4 regions of the Sodalis sp. RH22 genome follow, and region 3 is predicted to be linked to each of the others. Evidence: predicted binding sites of a transcription regulator. Region 3 holds the regulator's gene; each other region holds the start of a gene.
The links. The regulator PurR, encoded in region 3, represses purine synthesis genes. The targets are predictions, from matches to a motif close to CANGCAAACGTTTGCNTG.

Region 1: carA (glutamine-hydrolyzing carbamoyl-phosphate synthase small subunit) is a predicted target of PurR. The motif match lies at 1,799-1,816, and genes of this name have one in related genera.
Region 2: glyA (serine hydroxymethyltransferase) is a predicted target of PurR. The motif match lies at 1,104-1,121, and genes of this name have one in related genera.
Region 4: purL (phosphoribosylformylglycinamidine synthase) is a predicted target of PurR. The motif match lies at 1,881-1,898, and genes of this name have one in related genera.

What each region holds. Positions count from the first base shown of each region.
Region 1 is NZ_CP178731.1:2,884,267-2,887,400, forward strand. Features, by position in the region: gene carB (carbamoyl-phosphate synthase large subunit) at 1-412, opposite strand, end outside; gene carA (glutamine-hydrolyzing carbamoyl-phosphate synthase small subunit) at 427-1,575, opposite strand; gene dapB (4-hydroxy-tetrahydrodipicolinate reductase) at 2,042-2,863, opposite strand; gene ACL2XN_RS13185 (SMP-30/gluconolactonase/LRE family protein) at 3,128-3,134, shown strand, end outside.
Region 2 is NZ_CP178731.1:5,352,604-5,355,737, forward strand. Features, by position in the region: gene glrR (two-component system response regulator GlrR) at 1-560, shown strand, start outside; gene glnB (nitrogen regulatory protein P-II) at 626-964, shown strand; gene glyA (serine hydroxymethyltransferase) at 1,245-2,498, shown strand; gene csiE (stationary phase inducible protein CsiE) at 2,668-3,134, opposite strand, start outside.
Region 3 is NZ_CP178731.1:1,102,323-1,105,456, forward strand. Features, by position in the region: gene cfa (cyclopropane fatty acyl phospholipid synthase) at 1-471, opposite strand, end outside; gene purR (HTH-type transcriptional repressor PurR) at 917-1,933, opposite strand; gene ACL2XN_RS05040 (YnhF family membrane protein) at 2,171-2,260, shown strand; gene ACL2XN_RS05045 (NlpC/P60 family protein) at 2,324-3,134, opposite strand, start outside.
Region 4 is NZ_CP178731.1:5,343,689-5,346,822, reverse strand. Features, by position in the region: gene purL (phosphoribosylformylglycinamidine synthase) at 1-1,757, opposite strand, end outside; gene mltF (membrane-bound lytic murein transglycosylase MltF) at 1,981-3,134, shown strand, end outside.

The DNA of each region.
Region 1 (3,134 bases), 1.8 Mb from region 3:
TTTTCATCGCCTTATCAAAACGCTGCCGGTCTTCCGCTTTGTCGATGGCATCGGCGGTGGCGCCAATCATGGTGACGCCGAACTCCGCCAGAACGCCTTCGCGCTCCAGGTCCAGCGCGCAGTTCAGCGCGGTTTGCCCGCCCATGGTCGGCAGGATGGCGTCGGGGCGTTCTTTTTCGATGATTTTACGCACCACTTCCCAATGGATAGGCTCGATATAAGTGGCATCCGCCATATCGGGATCGGTCATGATGGTGGCCGGGTTGGAGTTCACCAGCACCACGCGGTAGCCTTCCTCACGCAGGGCCTTGCACGCCTGCGCGCCGGAGTAATCGAACTCGCACGCCTGGCCGATGACAATCGGGCCGGCGCCCAGAATCAGGATACTGGATATATCTGTACGTTTTGGCATGGTCTTGCTCCTGATTATTTTGCCTGGGAACGGTAAGTCTTGATCAACTCGATAAAATGGTCGAACAGCGGCGCGGCGTCATGCGGGCCGGGGCTGGCTTCCGGATGCCCCTGGAAACAGAACGCCGGCTTATCCGTGCGGTGCAATCCCTGTAACGAACCGTCGAACAGCGAGGTATGCGTTACGCGCAGATTCGCCGGCAGCGTGGTTTCATCCACCGCAAAACCGTGGTTCTGGGCGGTAATCATGACCCGGTTGGCGTCAATATCCTTTACCGGGTGGTTGCCGCCGTGGTGGCCGAACTTCATTTTGACGGTCTTGGCGCCGCTGGCCAGGGCCAGCAGTTGGTGGCCGAGACAGATGCCGAAGATCGGCGTCTCGGTCTCGAGAAAGGTTTTGATGGCGGCGATGGCGTAATCGCAGGGTTCGGGATCGCCCGGGCCGTTGGCGAGGAAGATGCCGTCGGGATCCATCGCCAGGACGACGTCGGCCGGCGTCTGCGCCGGCACCACCGTCAGGCGGCAGCCGCGATCCACCAGCATACGCATGATATTGCGTTTGATGCCGAAATCGTACGCCACCACATGGTAGGGCAGCGCGTCCGGCGCGGCCGGCGCAGGCAGGCCGGCATGCAATGCCCAACTGCCCTGGGTCCAGCTGTATTGCTCGGCGGTGCTGACTTCCCTGGCCAGATCCATGCCCTTCAGTCCCGGGAATTCGCGCGCTTTTTGCAAGGCCAGCGCCGCGTCAGGCGCGTCGCCGGCGATAATGCAGCCGTTCTGGGCGCCTTTTTCGCGCAATAGGCGGGTAAGTTTGCGGGTATCGATATCGGCGATACCGACGATATTATTTTGCTTGAGGTAGTCCGACAGGGAACCGGTACTGCGAAAATTACTGGCGATAAGCGGCAAATCGCGTATGACCAACCCTTGGGCCTGGATGCGGGACGATTCTTCATCTGCTTCGTTGGTGCCGACATTGCCGATATGGGGATAAGTGAGAGTAACGATTTGGCGGGAATAGGAAGGATCGGTGAGGATTTCTTGATAGCCGGTCATCGATGTATTGAAGACCACTTCCCCCACTGCCGTTCCCGCTGCCCCAATGGCCCGACCGTGGAATTGGGTTCCGTCTTCCAGAACCAACAGCGCTGACTTTATCAAAACACCCTCCAAGGAATATTCAGTCATTGTATTTGCATATTAATTCAGATTTAACGATCTTAATCAATGCAAAAAACACCTTCAAGGTAGATTTTCGGCAAATTGGGCGCATTTTAATGATGAGCTGGTCATTTGTCCACCCCGGGCTGATGTTTTTTACTAAATAATGGCAATTAAGCCGGTTACACACCTTGAAACCGCTAAAAAGCACTCATTTAGGGCATGAGTAACCGGTTGCGTGGACAGAAATTTGTTAAAAGGAACCGGCGCAGGCGCGAAAGCGCAATAATCAGCCCAGAATGGCAATCACCAAGAAAAATAACCGCTGAAAGCCAAACTTAAAGCCATTTGGCCTTCCATTTCCATTGAAAGCGATTTTTTTAGAGATAATTCCAATAAAATAAAATTATCTCTATTTAATCAGAGTGATAAAATGGCAGACTTCAGGTGGCGGTAAAAAATAGAGTTATAAACTTGCCAGATCCAGCACATCCGCCATGGTATAAAGGCCCGCTTTCTGCGCTTTCAGCCATATTGCCGCCCTGACCGCGCCATTGGCAAAGGTCATGCGGCTGGAAGCCTTATGGGTAATCTCAATACGTTCGCCGTTATCGGCAAACATCGCGGTATGTTCGCCGACAATGTCCCCGGCGCGTATGGCGGCGAAGCCGATGGAATGGGGCACACGCTCGCCGGTATGGCCCTCGCGACTGTATACGGCGCAGTCCTTGAGGTTGCGGCCCAGCGCCCCGGCGATGGTTTCCCCCATGGCAAGCGCGGTGCCAGAAGGCGCGTCCACCTTGTGACGGTGGTGCGCCTCGATGATCTCGATGTCGCAATAGTCGCCCATCACCCTGGCGGCCTTATCCAGTAATTTCAGCATAACGTTGACCCCCACGCTGAAATTAGCGGCAAAGACAATGCCGATCTGCCCGGCGGCTTGCCCGATTCGCGCCTTCTGCCCCTCGTCAAAACCGGTAGTGCCGATAATCATGCCTTTGCCATGCAGCCGACAAAATTCCATATGCGTCAGGGTGCCTTCCGGCCGGGTAAAATCGATAAAGATATCAAAGTCATCTTTAATGGCTTCCAGGCTGTCGCCGACCCTTATCCCCAACGCGCCCTGCCCGGCCAACTCCCCCGCGTCCGCGCCAATCAGGCTTGAGCCGGCGCGCTCGAGCGCCGCCCCCAGGCACGCCTGTTCCGATTGCATTACCGCCTGGATCAGTTGGCGGCCCATACGGCCGCCCGCACCGGCGATGGCGATGCGAACTGGTGTTACGCTCATAGACACTCTCTGTTGGTTGGCATGATAAAATCAGTTTAGGGTAACCGCCGTCCCGGATTGCCGCCAGCGGATTTCCCCTGGAATTAGCATTATATGTCAGAAGCCGGCTTTCATCAGTCACGGCAATGGACCGGGCCGGGTGCGGCCGCAGCGCGGGAGAAATGAATGTTTATTCATCTCCGGGCCGGTGCCGGGCGCGGATGATCCGGCGCGAAGCGGCTATACTGGATATCTACAGCCGAACACTCGCCACGGAGAGACAGGATGAGTC
Region 2 (3,134 bases), 1.6 Mb from region 3:
CGCTGGGCAGCAATTGGGATGTGGATATCGACGTCAGGATCATTTCCGCCACCCACCGCGATCTGCCCAAGGTGATGGCCGCAGGCGGGTTTCGCGAAGATTTGTATTACCGCCTGAATGTGGTCAGCCTGAAATTGCCGGCGCTGCATGAGCGTGCCGAGGATATCCCGGTGCTGGCCAATCATTTGCTGCGGGCGGCGGCGCTGCGCCATAAGCCGTTTGTACGCAGCTTTTCCACCGATGCCATGAAACGGCTGATGGCGGCCAGTTGGCCTGGCAATGTACGTCAGCTGGTTAACGTGATAGAACAGTGTGTGGCCCTGACGTCGGCCCCGGTCATCAGCGAAGCGCTGGTGGAGCAGGCGCTGGAGGGGGAAAATACCGTCTTGCCGACGTTTGTTGAGGCCAGATTGCAATTTGAATTACATTATCTGCGTAAATTATTGCAGATCACCAAAGGTAACGTTACTCAGGCGGCGCGTATGGCCGGACGTAACCGCACTGAATTTTATAAGCTTTTGTCTCGTCACGAGCTGGACGCTAACGACTTTAAAGCCTAAGTTGGCTCTCTTTTTATCCATGCTGCGCGGCCGGCGTCGCCGGGCTGCCTGAAAAAGGTTTTACGATGAAAAAAATCGATGCAATTATCAAACCGTTCAAACTGGACGATGTGCGCGAGGCGTTGGCGGAAGTCGGCATCACCGGCATGACCGTCACCGAGGTGAAAGGTTTCGGGCGCCAGAAAGGCCATACCGAGCTTTATCGCGGCGCGGAATATATGGTGGATTTTTTGCCCAAGGTAAAAATCGAGCTGGTGGTGGCCGATGATATCGTCGACAGCTGCGTCGATACCATCATGCATACCGCCCAGACCGGTAAAATCGGCGACGGTAAAATCTTTGTTTTCGACGTTGCGCGCGTTGTGCGTATCCGCACCGGCGAGCAGGACGAAGAAGCGATCTGACGCCCGCCGTTATTCCCGCGCCCGCGGCATATACCGCTGGGCGGGGAGTCCCGTGGTCATGAAAAAATTCCCCGCCGGCATGAAAAAAAATCCCAATCCCCTTGCGACCCGCGCGTGCCCGCCCTTATGGGCGCGCGGCGACGGAATCGTTTGCTTAAAAACCAGCGCGGGCCCTATCGGAGCAGGGGCAAAAAAGTTTACACTATCGCCATAGCGTCAACGGATTCTTACAATCTTTTTTTTCACCCCACAGCGATGCCAGCTGAGCCAGGAGAAGCGGATGTTAAAGCGTGATATGAACATTGCAGATTATGATGCCGAATTATGGCAGGCAATGGAGCAGGAAGTGGTGCGCCAGGAAGAGCACATTGAACTGATTGCCTCGGAAAACTACACCAGTCCGCGCGTCATGCAGGCTCAAGGCTCCCAGTTGACCAATAAATATGCCGAAGGTTATCCGGGCAAGCGTTATTACGGCGGCTGCGAATTTGTCGATATCGTCGAGCAGTTGGCCATCGATCGCGCCAAGGAGCTGTTCGGCGCCGATTATGCCAACGTGCAGCCGCATTCCGGCTCGCAGGCCAACTTTGCCGTCTATACCGCGCTGTTGCAGCCCGGCGATACGGTGCTGGGCATGAACCTGGCCCACGGCGGTCACCTGACCCATGGTTCGCCGGTTAACTTTTCCGGCAAACTGTATAACATCATTCCTTACGGCATTGATGAGAGCGGCCATATCGATTACGCGGAGCTGGCGCAATTGGCCGAAACGCATAAGCCGAAGATGATTATCGGCGGTTTTTCCGCCTATTCCGGTATTGTCGATTGGGCTAAGATGCGTGAAATCGCCGATAAAGTGGGCGCTTACCTGTTTGTCGACATGGCCCATGTGGCCGGCCTGGTCGCCGCCGATGTCTATCCGAACCCGGTGCCTCACGCGCATGTGGTGACCACCACGACCCATAAAACCCTGGCCGGTCCGCGCGGCGGCCTGATCCTGGCCAAGGGCGGCAGCGAAGAACTGTATAAGAAGCTCAATTCCGCCGTTTTCCCGGGCGGGCAGGGCGGGCCGTTGATGCATGTGATCGCCGGCAAGGCGGTGGCGCTGAAAGAAGCGATGGAGCCGGCGTTCCGTATTTACCAGCAGCAGGTGGCGAAGAACGCCAAGGCCATGGTGGCGGTGTTCCTGGAACGCGGCTACAACATTGTTTCCGGCGGTACCGATAACCATCTGTTCCTGCTGGACCTGGTGGACAAAAACCTGACCGGTAAAGAAGCCGATGCCGCGCTCGGACGGGCGAATATCACCGTGAACAAGAACGCCGTGCCAAACGATCCTAAAAGTCCGTTTGTCACCTCCGGTATCCGTATCGGCACGCCGGCGGTCACCCGGCGCGGTTTCGGCGAGCAGGAGGTGCGCGAGCTGGCCGGCTGGATTTGCGATATTCTGGACAGCATCCATGACGAAGCGGTTATCGAGCGCACTAAAAAGAAAGTGCTGGATATCTGCGCGCGCTATCCGGTTTATGCCTGATAGCCCCCCAGGCCCGCGCTCACGTTGATACGTCTGGTTTGAATATCGTGTTGGCGGGCCTATCGTGCCATGGGGCGCCCGGGCGGGCGTGAAAACCACGCCCGATTCGGCCCCCCATCGGCACGCATTCCCTTTAACGCGTCTGCTTTGCGTTCGGTGTGAATCTGTCTCAGCAGTTGCCGGCCGTGCCCGGGGTTTCCAAAAGCTGGCGGATGCGCTCTTGCTGGCTTTGCGCCAGCGGCAGGCGCACCAGCATCAACGGCGGGGAAAACAGCGGCAGCGGCATGGCGAACGAGGTCACCACCAGAACGGTGTTTTTCGGCGCGCCTTGCGCCTGGAATTCCGCCAGCGCCTGGAATTTAATATTCAGGGGCAGCAGGGTTAACTCGCGAATCTGCAGCTCCAGCAACTTCTCCTGCTCGCCGCCGCTTTTGGTCAGGATCACCACCTGTTTTTCCTGCAAATCATTGTCCTGCATCAGCCAGGCGCCAAAAATGACCGCAATCAATCCCATCTCTTCGCGTGAAAAACGAATGCGATAGGCGGCCTCAAACGGCATAACCGCCGTCTTGGCGGTGCGCAGCAGCCGCGGGTATTTCTCCTCCACCTCCATTTGCAGGCTGTTGTCGATGCCCA
Region 3 (3,134 bases):
CTTCAGCTTATCCTGCTGGGCTTCCTCGAGGGTGGTCGCCTGTTTCCAGTAGCCGCAGGAATATTGCATATAGGGATCGAGCATCTTTTCAAACAGATCGTTACCCAAATCGTAATGTTCTTTGCCCACGATCCAGGCCCGCTTGCGCGACTGGAGGTTCATCAGCCGGGCGGCGGCAATGCGTAAGGTATCTTTTAAATGATGCGGAAGTTTATTCTCCAGACCCGCCCTGAGAACACGCTGGAAAAAAATGTCCAGCCGCTCACACTCCCACCAGCCATCCATGTAACTCTCGCCCAATCCCAAAGATCCATCCTGCAATACGCGCTTAAAAAATCCCGGATTCTTGATTCGGATATCAAATGGTCTTGAACCATTGAGTTCAATACCGGCTTCAGAGAGCAATTCATGGACGATACGGTACCAATCATTATCATGAAAGCTCAGGTCTTCAACGCACGAGGAACTCATAGCTTCTCCATCACCTTTCTTCTGCAGTGCCCCGTCAGGAAAAGCACTCACCATGCCTGCGGGCTTTATAAGAATCCACGGTTATCCGTGGTGTCTGAAGTATCACCATCAACAGAGGAATATAAAGTAAACCTTAGACTGCGACTTAGCCGGGCGCTTTATAAAAGGGTGATGTCATGTTGGAAAACACGACATACTTTTATACAAATTTATTAGACAACTCGTTATAATTGTTAACGATATTGAGTATAAGCCTGCATTTTAATTTAGACAATAGCTAACGCGCTAATGTATTTCCCATTATAACTTAATGATTTCTCGCTGAAACAATAACTCTTTGCACAGAGATCATTATATGAAAAATCTTGTGTCCGAGGCGGACGGCGCTTTACATAGCAACAGACCCTGGAGGCGCCAGCCCGTTGCCCGGGCCTGGCGCGTGGCCTTAAGCGGGGAAGGGACCGTCTGCGACCGAACGGCGTTCAATCAGCGACGGATGGACTTCGATGGTTTTGGCGTTCTCGCGTTTGCTGGTAATCCTATCGAGCAGCATGGTAAGCGCCGCCTCGCCCAAATCCTCTTTAGGCTGATGGATGGTGGTCAGCGCCGGGCTGAAAAAGCACGAATTGCGCACGTTGTCGTAGCCGATGATAGAAATATCCTCAGGTACGCTCAGGCCCATTTCATTAATGGCGCACAGTGCGCCCATGGCCATAATGTCGCCGCCGCAGAAGACCGCGGTGGGACGCGGCGTTTGCGCCAGGATTTGTTTCATCGCCAGGTAGCCGGATTCAGGCTCGAAATTGCCTTGCACAATCCAGCGGTCGTTTAACGGGATGCCGGCCTCCGCCATGGCATGCAGATAGCCGCGGTGGCGGCCGCCGCCGGTGTTGCGCGCCAGCTGTCCGGGAATGGCGCCGATGGCGCGATGGCCGCGTTTAAGCAAATATTGCGTCGCCATATAACCGCCGGCAAAGGCGTTATCGATAATGGTGTCGGTAAAATCACGGCGGGCCTCACCCCAATCCATGACCACCATGGGGATATGCTGATATTCCTCAAGCATATCCAGCAGCGTTTCGGGATACTCGGCGCACATCACCAGCAGGCCGTCGACGCGCTTTTGCGCCAGCATCGCCAGATAGGCGCGCTGTTTTTCGAGATCATTGTGCGAATTGCACAATATCAGGGTATAACCGCGAGCAAAGCAATGGTGCTCAATCGCCTCGATAATTTCGGCGAAATAGGGCGCCTCGCTGGTGCTGGCGAGCAGGCCGATGGACTTGGTGCGATTGACCTTCAGGCTGCGCGCCACGGCGCTGGGTGAATAATGCAGTTGTTTAATGGCGTCCAGCACGGCAATTTGAGTGTCTTGCGCAACAAAACGGGTTTTATTGATCACATGCGAAACGGTGGTTGTCGATACATTAGCGCGTTTTGCCACATCTTTAATGGTTGCCATGCCTTTGATACTCCCGTACGCCCTGGCTGGAATAATGTCTGTCGAAGGCGCAAGCACTTTCCGACGCTGTGGAATTAACCGTTAATTTTCGTTCATCCCGCGCCAAAGTGAAAGTGTTAAATGTGGCGGCTACAGGTTGGGAGCAAGCTTTTTCATCGCTGTTATGGCAAACTGACGATAACTGCTCTGCGGGCCGGTGGATAAGGCCGGCGCCCTGGTTTACGTTAAGGAGATAGAATGGACAGCGATTTAAAAATGTCGTTACTGACCACGGTGTTCTCGCTGCTGGTGATTATTGTCTTCAGCTTTACCGCCGTCATGAACTGACACCCTCTCGGTTCAGATATAAAAAAGAGGAGCCTTGGCTCCTCTTTTTTTTCCGGCGCGCCTTCAGCGGATATTTTTCGGCGTGACCACCCGGCGGGCGCCCACGTAATGATCCTGCCAATAATCCTCACTCAGATAGCTGATACGGATATCGCTGCCGGTGCGGGGCGACTGGATAAAGCGACCATTGCCAAGATAGACGCCGACGTGATCCGCCGCGCCGCGATTGGAAATATGGAAAAAGACCAGGTCGCCGCTTTCCAGCTCGTCTTTCTTAACCGGCGCTGCGTCGCGCAGGTGGTACATTTCGTTGGCTGTGCGCGGCATATGGATGCGTACCACATCCTTGTAGGCATAATAAATCAGGCCGCTGCAGTCAAAGCCGGTATTAGGCGACATGCCGCCCCAACGGTAAGGCTTGCCCATTTGGGAGAGGAGTTTATTCATGGCGGTAAGCTTGGCGGTCTGGTAGCGTTTCTTATGGCTCTCGCTCATCTTTATCGGCTGATCGTTGGCCACCAGTTCTACCGCCGCCTGATCTTTTATCATCCGGTGCCGGCCGTAACCTTTTTTATAGCCTTTTTTCGGCGGAGTGAAGGAGGCTATTTTTTTCGTCGCCGTGGTTTTTGATGCCTTGGCAAGAGGGGAGGTTTTGCTTTTCTTCGCGCCGGTTTTCGCCACCGCGGGTTCCAAAGGCCGTTTCACGCCGGCTTTTTCATGCGCCGGTTCCGGCGATTTTTTAATGCTGGCTTTTTCACTGACGGCGGGCGCGCTGGCGACAGGTTTGCTTTTCTTGGCTATTTTTACCGGTTTGCGTTTGCGCCGGTCGCCGGTTTTTGCCGCCGCTGCCTGGGATTTGCGCTGATCGGCATTG
Region 4 (3,134 bases), 1.6 Mb from region 3:
CTGAGATGCAGTTCTTCCGTCGCCTCGCCAATCACCGCGAAGGGCGCGCGCTCGCGGCGGCAGATGGCCTCGAAGGCCGCCAGCTGTTCAGGCGCCACCGCCATCACATAACGTTCCTGCGATTCATTGCACCAGACTTCCAGCGGGCTCATGCCGGGCTCGTCGTTGGGAATATCCCGCAGCTGGAAACGCCCGCCGCGATTGCCGTCGCTGACCAGCTCCGGCATGGCGTTGGACAGCCCGCCGGCGCCGACGTCATGGATAAACAAAATAGGATTGTCGTCGCCCATCTGCCAGCAGCGGTCGATCACCTCCTGGCAGCGGCGCTCCATTTCCGGGTTGTCGCGCTGCACCGAGGCGAAGTCGAGATCGGCGTCCGACTGGCCGGACGCCATCGAGGACGCCGCGCCGCCGCCGAGACCGATATTCATCGCCGGGCCGCCCAGCACGATAAGCTTGGCGCCGGGGGTGATCTCTCCTTTCTGCACATGGCCGTCGCGAATATTGCCGAGGCCGCCCGCCAGCATAATGGGCTTATGGTAGCCGCGCAGCTCAACGCCGTTATGGCTGTCGACCCGCTCCTCATAAGTGCGGAAATACCCGGTCAGCGCGGGACGGCCGAACTCATTGTTAAACGCCGCGCCGCCCAGCGGACCGTCGGTCATGATATCCAGCGCGCTGACAATGCGATCCGGCTTGCCGAAATCCTCTTCCCACGGCTGGCCGAAACCGGGAATGCGCAGGTTGGAGACGGAAAAGCCCACCAGGCCGGCCTTGGGCTTGGACCCGCGGCCGGTGGCGCCCTCATCGCGTATCTCGCCGCCGGAGCCGGTGGCGGCGCCGGGCCAGGGTGAAATAGCCGTGGGATGATTATGGGTTTCCACCTTCATCAGGATATGCGCCGCTTCCTGGTGATAATCGTAACGGGCGCTGCCGGGTGCGGCGAAGAAACGTCCCACCGCCGGTCCCTCCATGACCGCGGCATTGTCCTTATAGGCGGACAGGACAAACTCCGGCGTCTGTTCAAAGGTGTTCTTGATCATTTTAAACAGCGACTTCGGCTGTTCCTGGCCGTCGATAATCCAGTCGGCGTTGAAGATTTTATGGCGACAATGCTCGGAGTTGGCCTGGGCGAACATATACAGCTCAACGTCGGTAGGATCGCGGCCCAGGCGGGTAAACGCCTCGAGCAGGTAGTCGATTTCATCCGGCGCCAGCGCCAGCCCCAGCGTCTGGTTGGCCTGCTCCAGGGCGTCGCGGCCGTCCGCGAGCATAGCCACGGTGCGCACCGGCGCGGGCTCGTGATGGGCAAACAGCGCCTGGGCCTGCTCCAGCTCGCTGAAGACGGTTTCCATCATCCGGTCATGCAGCAACGTCCCCAGTTGCCGCCACTGGTCACCGGTCATCGACGCGCCCTGGAAATAAAACGCCAGCCCGCGTTCCAGGCGCTTAACCTGCGCCAGGCCGCAGTTATGGGCGATATCGGTGGCCTTCGACGACCAGGGGGATAATGTGCCGGGACGCGGCGTAACCAGCAGCAGCCGGCCCTGGGGCGCATGTTCGGCGAGAGAGGGGCCATACTTCAGCAGCCGTTGGAGCCGGGCAAGCTCGTCGGCGGAAAGCGGCGCGCTCAGGTCGGCAAAGTGGACATATTCAGCATAGACATCGCTGACCGGAAGCCGGGCATCCTGGCAGCGGGACAATAGCTTGTTGATACGAAATGCCGACAGAGCGGGCGAACCACGCAGTATTTCCATAATAAAAGATCTCTCGTCTTTGAACCGGCGACCAAAGGTGCTCGGGTACGGCTTGCCATGGGGCGCATCTTTAGCGCAGCTTCAGGGGGGAAACGCGCGCCATTATAGAGAATCCCGGCGGCGGACGAAACCGTTTGCGCGGTTATTGTTGCGATTCTTCTTGTTAAAACGTCCCCGCGGCGGGAATGCAATAAATTTGCACCTTGGCGTTTTGTTAAGCAAAATGCTCCGACCCCAGGGAAAAAAAGATAATAACACCGCGATCACAGACCGCGATAAAATCGCCCCGGCGAGAGATAACTATTTGAAGCGTTTTAAATTAAATTATGTCGTGACCGGCGTTATCGCCGTCATGCTGACCTGGGCATTGTGGTTAAACGTCCCCTGGCACAGCATGCAGGACGATAAACTCAGCCAGATAAAAGCCAGGGGAACGCTGCGCGTCAGCACCATCGACGCTCCGCTGAGCTTTTATACCGCCAACAACCAGCAAACCGGTTTCGATTACGAACTGGCGAAGCGTTTCGCCGATTATCTGGGGGTCAGGCTGGTCATCCGCCAGCGCCATACCCTCAATGAACTGTTCGACGATCTGGACAACGACGATGCCGATCTGCTCGCCGCCGGATTGCTCTACAATAACGACCGCCTGCAGCGTTTTACCACCGGCCCCGCCTATTATTACGTTTCCCAGCAACTGGTGTACCGCCTGGGCCAGCCGCGGCCGAAAAACCTCGGCGCCCTGCAGGGCCGGCTGGCCGTCTCCTCCGGGTCGGCGCATATCTCGCTGCTGCGCGGCCTGAAGGAAACAAAATATCCGCAATTGCAATGGGAGGTGTCCTCCGATCTCAGCAGCAAGGCGCTGCTGGAGCAGGTGGCCGAAGGCAAGCTCGACTATACGCTGGTGGATTCGGCGACCGTCGGCCTGCTGCAACGGGTGCATCCGCAGCTGGCCGTGGCCTTCGACGTCAGCGACGAGGAGCCGGTCACCTGGTATCTGCCGCGGCGCAATAGCGACAACCTTTCCGCCGCCCTGCTGGATTTTTTCAGCGGCCAGGAAGCGGACGGCACCATGGCGCGGCTGGAGGAAAAATATCTCGGCCACGTGGGCAGTTTTGATTACGTGGACACCAAGACCTTTTTGACCTCCATCGACGCCACGCTGCCGACGCTGCAAGGGCTGTTCCAGCAATATGCCAAGGAAATCGACTGGAAACTGCTGGCGGCCATCTCCTATCAGGAATCCCATTGGAATCCCCAGGCCGTCTCCCCCACCGGCGTGCGCGGCCTGATGATGTTGACCCGCGCCACCGCCGATAGCCTGGGCATTACCGATCGGCTGGACATTGAACAAAGCATCCGGGGCGGGGCGCTGTA